4 regions of the Rummeliibacillus sp. NPDC094406 genome follow, and region 1 is predicted to be linked to each of the others. Evidence: riboswitches for the same ligand, from Rfam matches in the RefSeq annotation. Region 1 holds a riboswitch; each other region holds the start of a gene.
What was found. Region 1 has a riboswitch for cobalamin ahead of ACIQ4I_RS01870 (energy-coupling factor ABC transporter permease). Riboswitches for the same ligand answer to the same signal wherever they lie in the genome.

Region 2: linked by a shared signal. The riboswitch ahead of ACIQ4I_RS14910 (ribonucleoside-diphosphate reductase subunit alpha) and the one ahead of ACIQ4I_RS01870 (energy-coupling factor ABC transporter permease) in region 1 are both predicted to bind cobalamin.
Region 3: linked by a shared signal. The riboswitch ahead of ACIQ4I_RS14425 (ABC transporter substrate-binding protein) and the one ahead of ACIQ4I_RS01870 (energy-coupling factor ABC transporter permease) in region 1 are both predicted to bind cobalamin.
Region 4: linked by a shared signal. The riboswitch ahead of cobT (nicotinate-nucleotide--dimethylbenzimidazole phosphoribosyltransferase) and the one ahead of ACIQ4I_RS01870 (energy-coupling factor ABC transporter permease) in region 1 are both predicted to bind cobalamin.

Annotation. Positions count from the first base shown of each region.
Region 1 covers NZ_JBIWGZ010000001.1:380,262-383,433, forward strand. The annotation lists gene cbiQ (cobalt ECF transporter T component CbiQ) at 1-767, opposite strand, end outside; gene ACIQ4I_RS01865 (energy-coupling factor ABC transporter substrate-binding protein) at 754-1,062, opposite strand; gene ACIQ4I_RS01870 (energy-coupling factor ABC transporter permease) at 1,059-1,820, opposite strand; cobalamin riboswitch at 1,997-2,181, opposite strand; cobalamin riboswitch at 2,420-2,611, shown strand; gene ACIQ4I_RS01875 ((2Fe-2S) ferredoxin domain-containing protein) at 2,772-3,137, shown strand; gene cobJ (precorrin-3B C(17)-methyltransferase) at 3,158-3,172, shown strand, end outside.
Region 2 covers NZ_JBIWGZ010000005.1:239,822-242,993, reverse strand. The annotation lists gene ACIQ4I_RS14915 (undecaprenyl-diphosphate phosphatase) at 1-745, shown strand, start outside; cobalamin riboswitch at 1,268-1,445, shown strand; gene ACIQ4I_RS14910 (ribonucleoside-diphosphate reductase subunit alpha) at 1,612-3,172, shown strand, end outside.
Region 3 covers NZ_JBIWGZ010000005.1:132,446-135,617, forward strand. The annotation lists gene ACIQ4I_RS14420 (FecCD family ABC transporter permease) at 1-567, opposite strand, end outside; gene ACIQ4I_RS14425 (ABC transporter substrate-binding protein) at 612-1,580, opposite strand; cobalamin riboswitch at 1,681-1,875, opposite strand; gene ACIQ4I_RS14430 (NADPH-dependent FMN reductase) at 2,028-2,567, opposite strand; gene ACIQ4I_RS14435 (DUF4822 domain-containing protein) at 2,732-3,172, shown strand, end outside.
Region 4 covers NZ_JBIWGZ010000001.1:55,992-59,163, reverse strand. The annotation lists gene cobT (nicotinate-nucleotide--dimethylbenzimidazole phosphoribosyltransferase) at 153-1,202, opposite strand; cobalamin riboswitch at 1,281-1,462, opposite strand; gene ACIQ4I_RS00255 (hypothetical protein) at 1,531-2,217, opposite strand; gene ACIQ4I_RS00250 (P-loop NTPase family protein) at 2,411-2,938, shown strand.

The DNA of each region.
Region 1 (3,172 bases):
ATGTAGACCGCAATGATTAACAAAATGATAATAAAAATGATCGCCCAATTTCTAGCAGAATATTGGTAAGGATCCTCAAGATAAACCATGGATTCATCGTAACCACGAGAATTCATAGCCATTGATAATTCCTTAGAACGCTGAAAAACATGGACAAATAAAGAAGAAATAAGCATTCCTAAAGAATGCAACCCTCTTTTAATTGAAAGATATCCAAGTCTTGAATTTTGTGATTGGAAAATTTCAAATGATTTCTCTAAAAAAACGAATATGAATCTATACGTAAGTTCGATTAATTCGATTAATAATTGAGGTACTCTACATTTTTTTAATACTTGCATTAAATCATGTACCGGTGTTGTTAAAGTTAAAAAATATAAACAACTTATACTGCTTAACACAGAAAAGAATAACTGAATGCTCATTTTGACACTTTGTGATGAAATATAAACAGACCAATCGAACAATTGAAATTGCCAAATTGCAGTATGAATAAGCTCAGGGTGTCGGGTAAACGATAGTAAAATACCAATCATACTACTTATCAGGAAAACGCCAGGGATACATAACATTTTCAAATAATATTGCCATGGAATTTTAGCTACCAATATTGTAAGTGAACTCATAACAAAAAATGTGATGAGTGAGATGAGCGCATCTTTTACGGTTAATGAAAATAATAATAGAAAAAAGGATAAAACGATTTTTTCTACTGGATGCGTCTTTACTAGGCGATTGATATAAGCATATTGATCAATGAGTAACATGCTTACCTTTGCCTTCTTTACTATCTTCTTTTTTGTGTCTTCCACGTGAGAAGCCGATGAAATAGCCGATAAAACCAGCACCTATAGCAGCTTGTAAACAAAATAATAAACTTTCAATTTCGCCACTTGGCGGTTCCCAAATGCTTGAGAACCAAGGTTTATAGGAAGAATCAATTTTCGTAATTGCTGCTTCAGCCTGATCATCCGATCCACCAAATTCCGCCCCTTTTTGGAAGAACAGTGGCAGAACAGCCAATATAACTACCATCGCGATTAATATTATATTTTTTTTCATGATTGTTCAGCACCTTTTTTAAAGACTTTCAAAGCTTTTAATTCTGCTAAATTGTATTTTTGTAAGAAGTTCATAATCACAACTGTAAGAATACCTTCACTAATTGCTAAAGGAATTTGAGTGAGAGCGAAAATACTGCTAAATTTAGTGAATGAAGCAAAGAAACCACCAACTTCAGATGGGAAAGCAAGTGCTAATTGGATAGATGTTACAACATAGGTACCCAAATCGCCAAGTGCAGCAGCTAAAAACACTGCCCAAGAAAATGAGAATCCTATTTTGGTAACACCCTTAAATACACCATATGAAATAAGTGGTCCTACGATTGCCATTGAAAAAGCATTAGCACCTAAAGTAGTTAGTCCACCGTGAGCTAGCAACAAAGCTTGGAATAAAAGTACTATAAAACCTACAATACTCATTGCAAACGGCCCAAATAAAACAGTACCAAGGCCAACACCAGTAGGATGAGAGCAGCTTCCTGTAACAGACGGAATTTTCAATGCAGATAATACGAATGCAAAAGCGCCTGATAAGCCTAACATCATTTTTGTTTCTGGGTTTTCTGCAATCGTTTTTCTAATAGAACGGAATCCAATTATTAAAAACGGAATGGTAACAGCCCACCAGAAAATTACCCATTCAACGGGTAAAAAACCTTCCATAATGTGCATGGCGAATGCAGGTTTTGGTATGATCAACAGTGCTAATAGGAAATATATTAGCTTCCAGTTTACTAAGTTCTTAAACTTAATCATTTAATCTTTCCTCCATTTTTATATTCAATTGTTCGTGAATTAACGAGATACACCTCCTAATAAACCAAACAGGACATAAAAAAACACTTCTTCCAACAGAAGAAGTGTTAACGAATAGTAAAACAATGCTTTGCAAAAAAGCATAGCTATACTCACACCTATCCTCGTAGGCTGATACAAATCCACACTTTATGGCAGGTCTCCTGGCTTAGAGTCTTCATTATGTTTTTACCTTCCCATCGTTGACAGTGGCATAGAAAAACATAACTCGTCTTTACAGTGGCGGGACCGCGTTTGTATTTCACAAACTTCCCTTTTCAGCTAAATCTCAATATTTAGCACCATAAAGTTTATTGAATTGTTAGATTACTAATCTAGTGTAGCATGGTTATATTTCCAATACTACTATATTTTTTACAAAGAAATTTTGCAAAAGAAAGATTGTCTTAAAAAAGATAAACTAATATAGTATTTAGAAATATTGTGCATAAATTTCAACAGTAACGTTCTGTAAAATGGACTTGAATAAAAAAATCTATTTCAAATTGTCTGGAAATAGTATATGATTATGTCAGTTTTTAATTTTACTATATTATACAATTTCATATTATTTTAAAAGTGCCCTTGTAATTTCACAAAGGGATAATAGGGAAATCGGTTAGAATCCGATGCAGCCCCCGCTACTGTAACATGGATGAAATGATACATACTCACTGGTCGAAGAAGACTGGGAAGAGATCAGAGTAAGATGAAGTGTAAGCCAGGAAACCTGCTTTTAAAAACAGAAGTACGATACTTTTCGGAGGGAAAGGTAAAGACTATAAGAGCAGAATGTCATTTTATATTTGGCTATTTTTCTGAATTATCTAGTTTTTAAACCTTAATTCTTGGAATTAAGGTTTTTTATTTTCCTTTTTTCTCCATCTTATTTTAATTAATTGGAGGTTGAATATGACAACTTGGAATTTATCTGGGATGAAAAGTCATTTATTCATTTGTAATGGAAGTTCTTGCATGAAGAAAGGTGCAGAAGAAATTACGCTAGCAATTCGTGAAGAAATTGCACAACTAGGTATGGATGAACAAATCCATACCACTAGAACACGATGTAATGGCCGTTGTAAAGATGCATGCATTGTAATTGCTTATCCACAAGGGAGTTGGTACAAAGCATCAACAACTGATATTGGCCGTGGGATTGTAAAAGATTGTATAGAGCAACAAAATGAACAACATACAATTTATCGTATGGAAAATGGTGAAATGATATTAAATCCAGAGGTCGCGTCCATTACAGGAATCGATAAAAACAAATAATTTGTAAAGGAGAGGTTTGCATGACATCACAAGGG
Region 2 (3,172 bases), on a different contig from region 1:
TCATATGATTATCGTTGATGATATGTGGTTGAAAACGCCAGAGTTTTTAGGGGAAGCTTCTGCGAATACATTTAAAATTGTTATTCAGTTAGGATCCATCCTAGCTGTTGTTGTGGTCATGTGGAAACGAATGCTGAGCCTTGTTGGTTTATATAAAATAGAAGGGCAAAAACCACATCATCGATTCAATTTATTACATGTTATTATTGGCGTAATTCCTGCAGGTGTATTAGGTGTATTATTAGAGAATTTTATCGATAGTCATTTATTTGGTATTAAACCCGTTATCTTTAGTCTGTTCGTTGGAGCAATATTTATGATTATAGCAGATAAATTTGGACCAAAGAGACCGAAAGTTACTTCATTAGATGATTTATCCTATGCACAAGCCTTTAAAATCGGCCTAATTCAATGCTTATCATTATGGCCAGGTTTTTCACGTTCTGGTGCAACTATTTCCGGTGGGGTATTACTTGGTTTAGACCACCGTACAGCATCAGATTTCACGTTTATCATGGCAGTACCAATTATGGCAGGTGCAAGTCTTTTATCACTTCTTAAACACTGGGATCAAATTAATTTCGGCGACATGGGCTTCTATGTAACTGGCTTTATCAGTGCATTCGTCTTTGCGCTTATTTCAATTAAGTTCTTCTTAAAATTAGTATCAAGAGTAAAATTAGTTCCATTTGCGATTTATCGTATAGTATTGGCAATCGTACTTGCTATTATCGTATTTATGTAAGAAAAAAGGGCCTTAAAGGTTCTTTAGTCTGTAGACAAACTCGAAGAATTTCGAGTTTGTCTACAGACTTTTTTCTTTTACAATATATAGATAGATAAATATAACCCGTTGATTTCCACTGCGGGCGAACACTTTATGCGGGTGGGGCCAAACCATTTTCGGTATATGATGTAGAAGTTAAAGATGACACATATCAATACGCAATTAAAATCGATGCAAAAACTGGAGATGTTCTAAGTAATAAAGATTACGAAGATTAGAGATTCAATAAAAAAGAAAAATTGGTATTGAAATAATCTTGTCAATAGGAGTCGCTTTAAAAAAATGCCTATGAAGGGCAGCTTTCCTCAGCTATTGGGTATGCTACAAAGCTATTTGATATAGAACAAATATAATTAAGAATCTAGTATATTCAAAAATATATGTTCACTTGGTAGTTCTTTTTCTTTAATTGTGCAATTCTGCTTGTCTAAGACAAACACAATATGTTAGATTATATATATTATAAAAACACAATATATAGTATAAAGACGATAATTGGTACCAGCAATGGTGTAAAAGGGAATTCGGTTCAATGCCGAAGCTGTCCCCGCAACTGTAGGTGTGGACATTTGTCAAAAAGCCACTGAGCAATGCTTGGGAAGGATGACAAAATGGATGAAACACAAGCCAGTAGACCTGCCAAATTTTCGTTTTGCGACACTTTCTTCGGGGGTTGAGAAGTGGGGGCAAATAATTGCAGCACATTCATTCACTGTTATGTGGAATTTTTTTGCTGTGATTTTGTTTCCATTTCAACTAGAGCGACTGTTCTGCCGATGAAGGCGAACAGTCGCTTTTATTTTGTGTAAAAAGGAGACGACGATATGGTAACAATAATAGATGAAAAAGAAACAGTATTGCAGCGATTAGAGGCTGAATTTGGCAAAGAGGAAATGAGTCCTTTACGACGTAAGCATGAACGTTTTGTGCATAAACATCCTGATGCGGCAGATGGAGAATGGACTAGAGCACTAGCATTAGATGCATTAAGCTTTCTAGATGAAAACGAACCCTATTGGACATTTGCTGCTGCACGTCTATTACTAATGGAAATCTATCAAAAAGCTGCTGTTGAGCGACAAGTTACTGTAGAAGATGTCTATAAAGTATTTCCAGAACAAGTACATAAACTAGTTGGAAAAGGTCTCTATAATCCGGTGTTAGTAGAAGCTTATTCAGAAGACGAACTACAACAACTGGCCTTCACAATAGAGTCAAAACGGGATGAACTTTTTACATATATAGGACTAAAAACATTAATAGATCGATATGTGACACGTGATTTTGATAAAACGCCAATTGAACTACCACAGGAACGCTGGATGGTCATTGCTATGACGTTAATGCAAAATGAAAAAGAAGATCGTATTGAAAAAGTAAAAGAAGCTTATTGGGCGATGAGTAATCTGTATATGACAACAGCAACACCTACATTATCAAATGCCGGAAAGACACACGGACAATTATCAAGCTGCTTTATCGATACAGTAGATGATAGTTTGCAAGGTATTTACGATTCCAATACAGATGTTGCGACACTTTCTAAATTTGGTGGTGGTATTGGGGTATATATGGGTAAAGTCCGTAGCCGTGGTGCGTCTATTCGTGGATTTAAAGGTGCATCTAGCGGTGTAATTCCATGGATCAAGCAATTAAATAATACAGCCGTATCGGTAGACCAGCTTGGACAACGTCAAGGAGCGATTGCGGTTTACTTGGATGTCTGGCATAAAGATATTTTTTCATTCCTTGATTTGAAATTAAATAATGGTGATGAACGCATGCGTGCACATGATATTTTCACAGGTGTATGTCTACCAGATATTTTCATGGAAGCAGTAGAAAATCGTGATGATTGGTATTTGTTTGACCCTTATGAAGTACGTTCCCTTATGGGATTTGGATTAGAAGATTGTTATGATGAAAAACGCGGCGAAGGTTCATTCCGTGCAAACTACTTAGCATGTGTGCAAAATACTTTATTGTCACGTGAAGCCGTACCAGCAATTGATATTATGAAAAGAATTATGCGCAGTCAGTTAGAAACAGGCGTACCATTTATGTTCTATCGTGATGAGGTTAACCGTAAAAATCCAAACAAACATAAAGGCATGATTTACTCATCTAATTTGTGTACAGAAATCGCACAAAATATGTCACCAACAGAATTTGAGTCAGTAGAACTTGAAAATGATATGATCGTCACTCGCCGTAAACCAGGAGATTTTGTTGTATGTAATCTATCTTCTATTAACTTGGGTAGAGCAATACCAGCAAATGTATTAGAACGCTTAATTCCAATTCAAGTACGTATGCTTGATAATGTGATTGATTTAAATGCAATCCCAGTAAAACAAGCGGCTCATACGAATGCACGTTATCGTG
Region 3 (3,172 bases), on a different contig from region 1:
TAATAAAATTGTTCCGAAAGTAATAAACGGCAAAATCATTTTGATATATGGCCATCCTCTCATCGATACACTACCCATTAACCAATCAATAATTTGGCGAAGTTCTTCTCCTGTTAAGGCAATCATCAATGATATCACGGAACTTAAAAAAGAACTCACAATAATCCCTGTTAAAATAAGGGTTTCCATTTTCATCGTACGATCGACTAATTTAGCAAACCCTAAAACAACAAACATTGCAAAGAGCGCCCCTATCATGCTGAAAGTTGGTAATGTGAAGATACCTAAAATAGGGGTTGAAATACTGAAAAAGAGCGTCATCACGGCGCCTACTGAGGCACCTGATGACACTCCTAACGTGTATGGATCTGCAAGTGGATTTTTTAACAATCCTTGAAAGGCAGTTCCTGCAACGGCTAATGCTGCTCCAACAAGTCCTGCTAAAATTACTCTAGGCATTCGAATGTTCCATAAAATATTCGTTGCTGTTTCATCCACTCCAATATTCCATAACGTACTGATTGGCACCTTTACGGAACCAACGGAAATACCGAGCCATATACTCATCAATAGGATGATTACAGCTACGATATAACCGACTATGATCTTTTTCACTTAAACGCCTCTGGGTAAACAGCCTTCGCTACTTCCTCTAACCCTTCAGCAAGGCGAGGACCTGTACGAGCTGTTAAATTTTGATCTACTAGCACAACTGCGTTATTTTTAACAGCAGTAATACTGTCAAAGCCTGGACGTTTTTTTACTTTCTCTACGATATTTGGAACATAATCTTCCATCACAATAATAGTATCGGGATTACGTTTGACAATTTGCTCTGGATCAATTTTAAACCAACCTGATTGATCATCCGCAACATTTTTTATATTCGCTAAGTTGAAGATTTCTTGCATAAATGTATCTTTACCTGCTGTGTAAATATTAGGTACATCTGATGTTTCAACAAAAGCAGTACGTTGTTTAACATTCGCTACTTTATCTTGTACTTCTTTTACTTTCGCTTTCATATCAGCAACGATTTTATCCGCTTTTTGTGGTTGATTTGTAATTTGACCGATTTGTTTGATGGTGTCATATGTTTCTTCAAAGTTTGTTGCATTTTTTACGACAAAAACGGTAATCCCTGCATCTTTCAATTGTTGTAATCCCGATTCAATTGACTTTGCATTCGATTCATGTGCAAATACGACATCTGGTTTTAAGCTTAGTACTTTTTCAATGTTAATTTTCTGCATATCGCCTACTTTTTCTTTTTTGGTAGCAGCTTTTGGATAATCATCGTTATCACTTACACCAACGATTTTGTCGTCTAAACCTAGTGCGAATAAGATTTCTGTATTACTTGGGATCAGTGATACGATTTTTTTCGGTTCTTCTTTTAATTCTACCTCATTCCCAAGCGCATCTTTTACTGTCATAGGGTATGTAGCTGTTTTGTCCGTAGTTTGAGTAGTCTTTTCACTTTTTTCAGTTGATGATTTTTGAGTTTCGCTTTGATTGCATCCAACAAGTAGAACAAACGCCATTGTTAGTAAGAAACCCAGTTGCCAAATTTTTTTCACAAAAATGCCTCCTCCATAAAAAATGCCTCTCGTATTTTTGAGAGGCATCATGATTCCAGTATATTCAAGTACACTAGCACCCACTCTATCCTCGTAGTTATTTGGTGATCTGAGTTCGGCAGGTATCCTGGCTTGTGTTCATCGCGCATCGTGCCTTCCCAAAAAATCAATTCTTTTTAGTGGCCGTTTACGAGTTGCTCACACTTACAGTGGCGGGACCGCATCGGATTTTCACCGATTTCCCTTTTCACTCAACATTTGGTATATGTCGAGAACCGTACTTCTTTATATATTGAATTGTTTATCATTATACCGAATATTTGGTTTTTGTGAAAGATAAGTTTTGGCAATTGTTTTTTCTCTAAATAACAAATTACATATAAAATAAACAGCAGTTAGCTTCTCTTCTAGGAGATTTTACTGCTGTTCACGATTATCATGCATAAATTAATATTGTTTCATCCACTTTAAAAAGTTACCAACTATTTTATCTAAAAATTGAACCGTTCCTTCTTCTGTTAGATTTCCTGAATCATCAAATTTCGTGTGCACAGCCCCAATATATACATCATTGCCTATTAGTATTGGAGATGATAATCCTATTGAAAATAAAATGTCGCGTAAATGCATTTGTGCTTTCGCAGTTCCCAATACTCCCATCGAAGCACCCATAATCCAAGAAGGTTTACCAATCATGACTTGATCTACTCGTGATAGCCAATCGATTGCATTACCCAATACTCCCGGAATGGACCCATTATACTCTGGTGTTACCCAAAGTACCGCATCGGCAGCTTTTACCTTCGCTTTAAAATCTACAACAGATTGCGGTGGATCATTTTCGTTATCTTGATTGTACATAGGTAAATCATTTAAAGTTAAGACTTCCATGTCAAACTTATCTGCATTATGTTTTTTTACAAATTCAGCTAGTTTTTTGTTATATGAATCTTTTCGGATACTACCTACAATTGCAACAACTTTCATAATGATTCCTCCCAAAATAGAATTCAACATATCATTCTCTTTTTTATATTTTTTATACCTCCAGCTGGATTATCGCCACAATACTCAAAGAGGTTGAATGAGAAGTATTAAAACTCTATAAATTGGTAACATTGGTACTGGTAGTAAATTAAGGAGGCTGAAATATGAAAAAAGTATTGATGGTACTTGTCCTAGTAAATATGTTAATTTTATCTGCTTGTCAATGGCAAGGATTCGGTAAACAAGATATTACTACAGGTAGTAAAAATGGAACAAAAATACCCGTTAATTCAGAAGTAAAGGGTATTGAAGAGTCAACGTTAAATACAGGAGTAAAAATTGCAAAGATTCTCGGAAGTACAACTTGGCAAGGAACAAAAGTATATGATAAAAATAATAATGATTTAACACAACAAAACACAAACTTCATTGCCCTTGCAAAATATGACGATAAAACATCGAGATACGAATTCTATGATAAAACATCAAAAGATAGCCGCGATAATGGAACTTTCTTTATCACGAATAGTGGAAAATTTCGTATTCTCAAATCTAAATCTAAAGGAACACAAAGTGTTGTAGAGTTAACAGAAGTAACTGAGGAA
Region 4 (3,172 bases), 320 kb from region 1:
GGACTCTGAATGCACTTCACTGAATTGACCTCGCCGATCGTTTTGATCAAACTTTTTCACAAACCTACAACCATGACTGGAAATAGATAGTTGGGATTTTGTTAGTAATCAATTGAAATGATATGAATTAAGTAAGTGAATGGCACCGGTTATTAAATCTCCATTCCCACTTCTTCAAAAGTCGGCATATTTTTCATCATGCTACATGCTGCTTCGATAATTGGGAAGGCTAAAGCTGCTCCAGAACCTTCACCTAGACACATGTCCATCATTAACATCGGTTCTTTGCCTAAAAGTTCACTGGCTATTATTCCCCCTGGTTCTTCAGTGGCATGTGAAGTTATAAGATAATCCTTCACATTTGGTTCAATAGAAGCTGCGATTAAAGCTGAAACACTGGAAATTAAACCATCGACTACAACAGGTACCCGATTCGCTGCAGCTGCAAGCATAACGCCAGCCATTCCGGCGATTTCTAGTCCCCCGACTTTTGCCAGCACATCAATACCATCAGCTGGATTGGGTTGGTTTGTTGCAATGGCATTTCGAATGACATCTATTTTATGTGCTAATCCACCTTGCCCAAGCCCCGCGCCTCTACCTGTAATTTCTTTCGGATCGCAATTGGCTAAAACAGATAATATCGCTGTACTTGGTGTCGTATTGCCGATGCCCATTTCGCCTGTCCCTAGTAAATTAACCCCATTTTGTATTTCCGTTGTGGCAATTTCAATACCCACTTCTAAGGCTTTGATCGCTTCATCTCTTGTCATAGCAGGACCTTTTGCCATATTGTCTGTTCCTTTTTTTATTTTTCGGATAATGACTCCAGCATCACTTGGGATGTCTTCTTTTACTCCTATATCAACTGTCACAATTTTAGCACCTGAAACCTTTACGATTGTCCCGACACCTGTGATTCCTTTTGCAATATTTAAAGTTTGTTCAAAAGTCACTATTTGTGGATTATTCGTAACGCCTTCTTCATACACACCGTGATCCGCTGACATCACAATAATTGCTTTTTGGTCAATTGAAGGAAAACTCTCTCCAGTAATACCTGAAAGTTGTATTGCGATACTTTCCAATTTCCCTAGACTTTTTGGGGGTTTGATCAGGTTGTCCACTCTATGTTGAGCCTTTGCCATCATTTCTTGATCCAAGTCTTCAATTTTTTCAATAGTTTGTTGTAATAAGTTCATTTTCATCTCTCCCGAATAAAATTAAAAGCCTGCAGTTTATTTGCATTACAAATAAACCGCAGACTTTTCCATCATCTGTTCTATTCAAGTAATAAGGCAGGTCTCCTGGCTCGGGGTCAACATTTCATCAGCCTTCCCAGATAAAAATATCCAGTGGCATTTCTGATCAAACTCCCCTATACAGTGGCGGGTCCGCTGAAGACTTTCACTTCATTCCCTATTCTCCTTTTGCTAAAGGCACCTTATACTTTTATTGAATTTTCTATTAATTATATTACTAGGGAATTAGTTAGAAAGCAATAGTACTTATTTTTGAAATTCAATATCTCTAGCTTTGTTGTAATTCTTTTTGTATAATCTCTTTTATTTTTTCATTCCCCATTACACCAATAGTGAAAACATTCGATTTTTCAGAATAAATAAGCCTAAAAGTTACTCCATTTTTCAATTCTATTTCTAAAAAAATTGGTTCGTCAGTATAATCGACATCTTTTACTATTAAATTATCCCATGCTTCAATAAATTCTTTCCTGGATGAAGACGAAAAAGTATGCAATCTTCTTCCATCTTCTGTACTTTCAATGTAAATATTTTGGACATATTCTTTTAGCGGATACAATTCTTTTGCTGTTTTAGCTTTTTTGTTCTGATGCGATACATACACCTTATTATCTGCTAAAACGAGAAAAGATGATGGATATCCATTTACTTCATAAATAGCTGTTCCTTTTTCAATAAAGGCAGCATCTCCGTTTTTCATCTTATGATTATTACACGCATTATCAGCCATTTTATAAAGAACTTCGCCTATTTTCTTTCCCTTTTCAACATTCAAATTACTGCTTTCATCAGTTGGTTCCGGAAAATGGTGCTCATATTTTATGCCATGAATCATTAACACATCTACCCATTCTATTATGGCATCAGGACATTTACCAAAATAACCTATTGGCTTACTACAAGAAGCTAGAAACGTACTAAGAATAATTATTACAAGGACACTTTTAAGTTTCATCATTTTCCTCCTTGTATATTTATTGGTATTACATTCCCTCTCGCAAATTTACCTTTATCTTTATTTTATTGTAACATATGGTAATAACCTTGATAAATTCAACAAATATTTTTCTATTTATGTATGATTAATTTAAAAACTATTAGAAGCTTGGATACTCATGTGTGACATAAAAAGTTAGCGGAGGTGGAAAATGATTAAATCTCTTGGTCAAAAAATTCATATCATTGGACCTGTAGGAAGTGGAAAAACAACGATAGCGAAAAAAATCGCTTTAATTAATCAATGTAATCATTTTGAATTAGATAACATCGTTTGGATTCGTTCAGAAAATGGTGATATTCGTCGCTCAGAAAATGAAAGAGATTCAATTTTACAGCAAATCATAGAAAATCAAAAATGGGTTATTGAAGGTGCACATTATCAGATGTGGACATCACCAAGTTTAAAATCAGCAGACAGTATTATCTATTTAGAGCCTTCGTATTTCACTAGAATGTATAGAATCAATAAACGATTTATAAAACAACTATTGAAAATTGAACAAGCCAATTATAATCCTACATTTAAAATGCTGAGAAAGATGTTTGAGTGGAGTAAATTCCACGAAAAAAAGGGCAAACATTTAATCCAAGAAACGCTTAATCAATATCAAGATAAAGTGATTTTGATAAAATCAAAAAAGGATTTAAATAGGTTGTTAGAAGAGGCAATTTCATAATTCAAAATTAAATTGTATATCCAGAAAAATATTCGTGTTTTTAAACTAGAAAAGCATTATGAAATTGACTCAGAATACTAGTTTTTTTATCTTTATTTAGTATAAAATACAAAATATATAAAATGAAACATTTGTAATGAAACTGTAAATTCCACTTGCCAAGCCTTTCATATCAAGCTTTTATCCTTCCTTGGATTAGGTAGGGAAAATTTTACCTCATAGAACCCTCCGTTT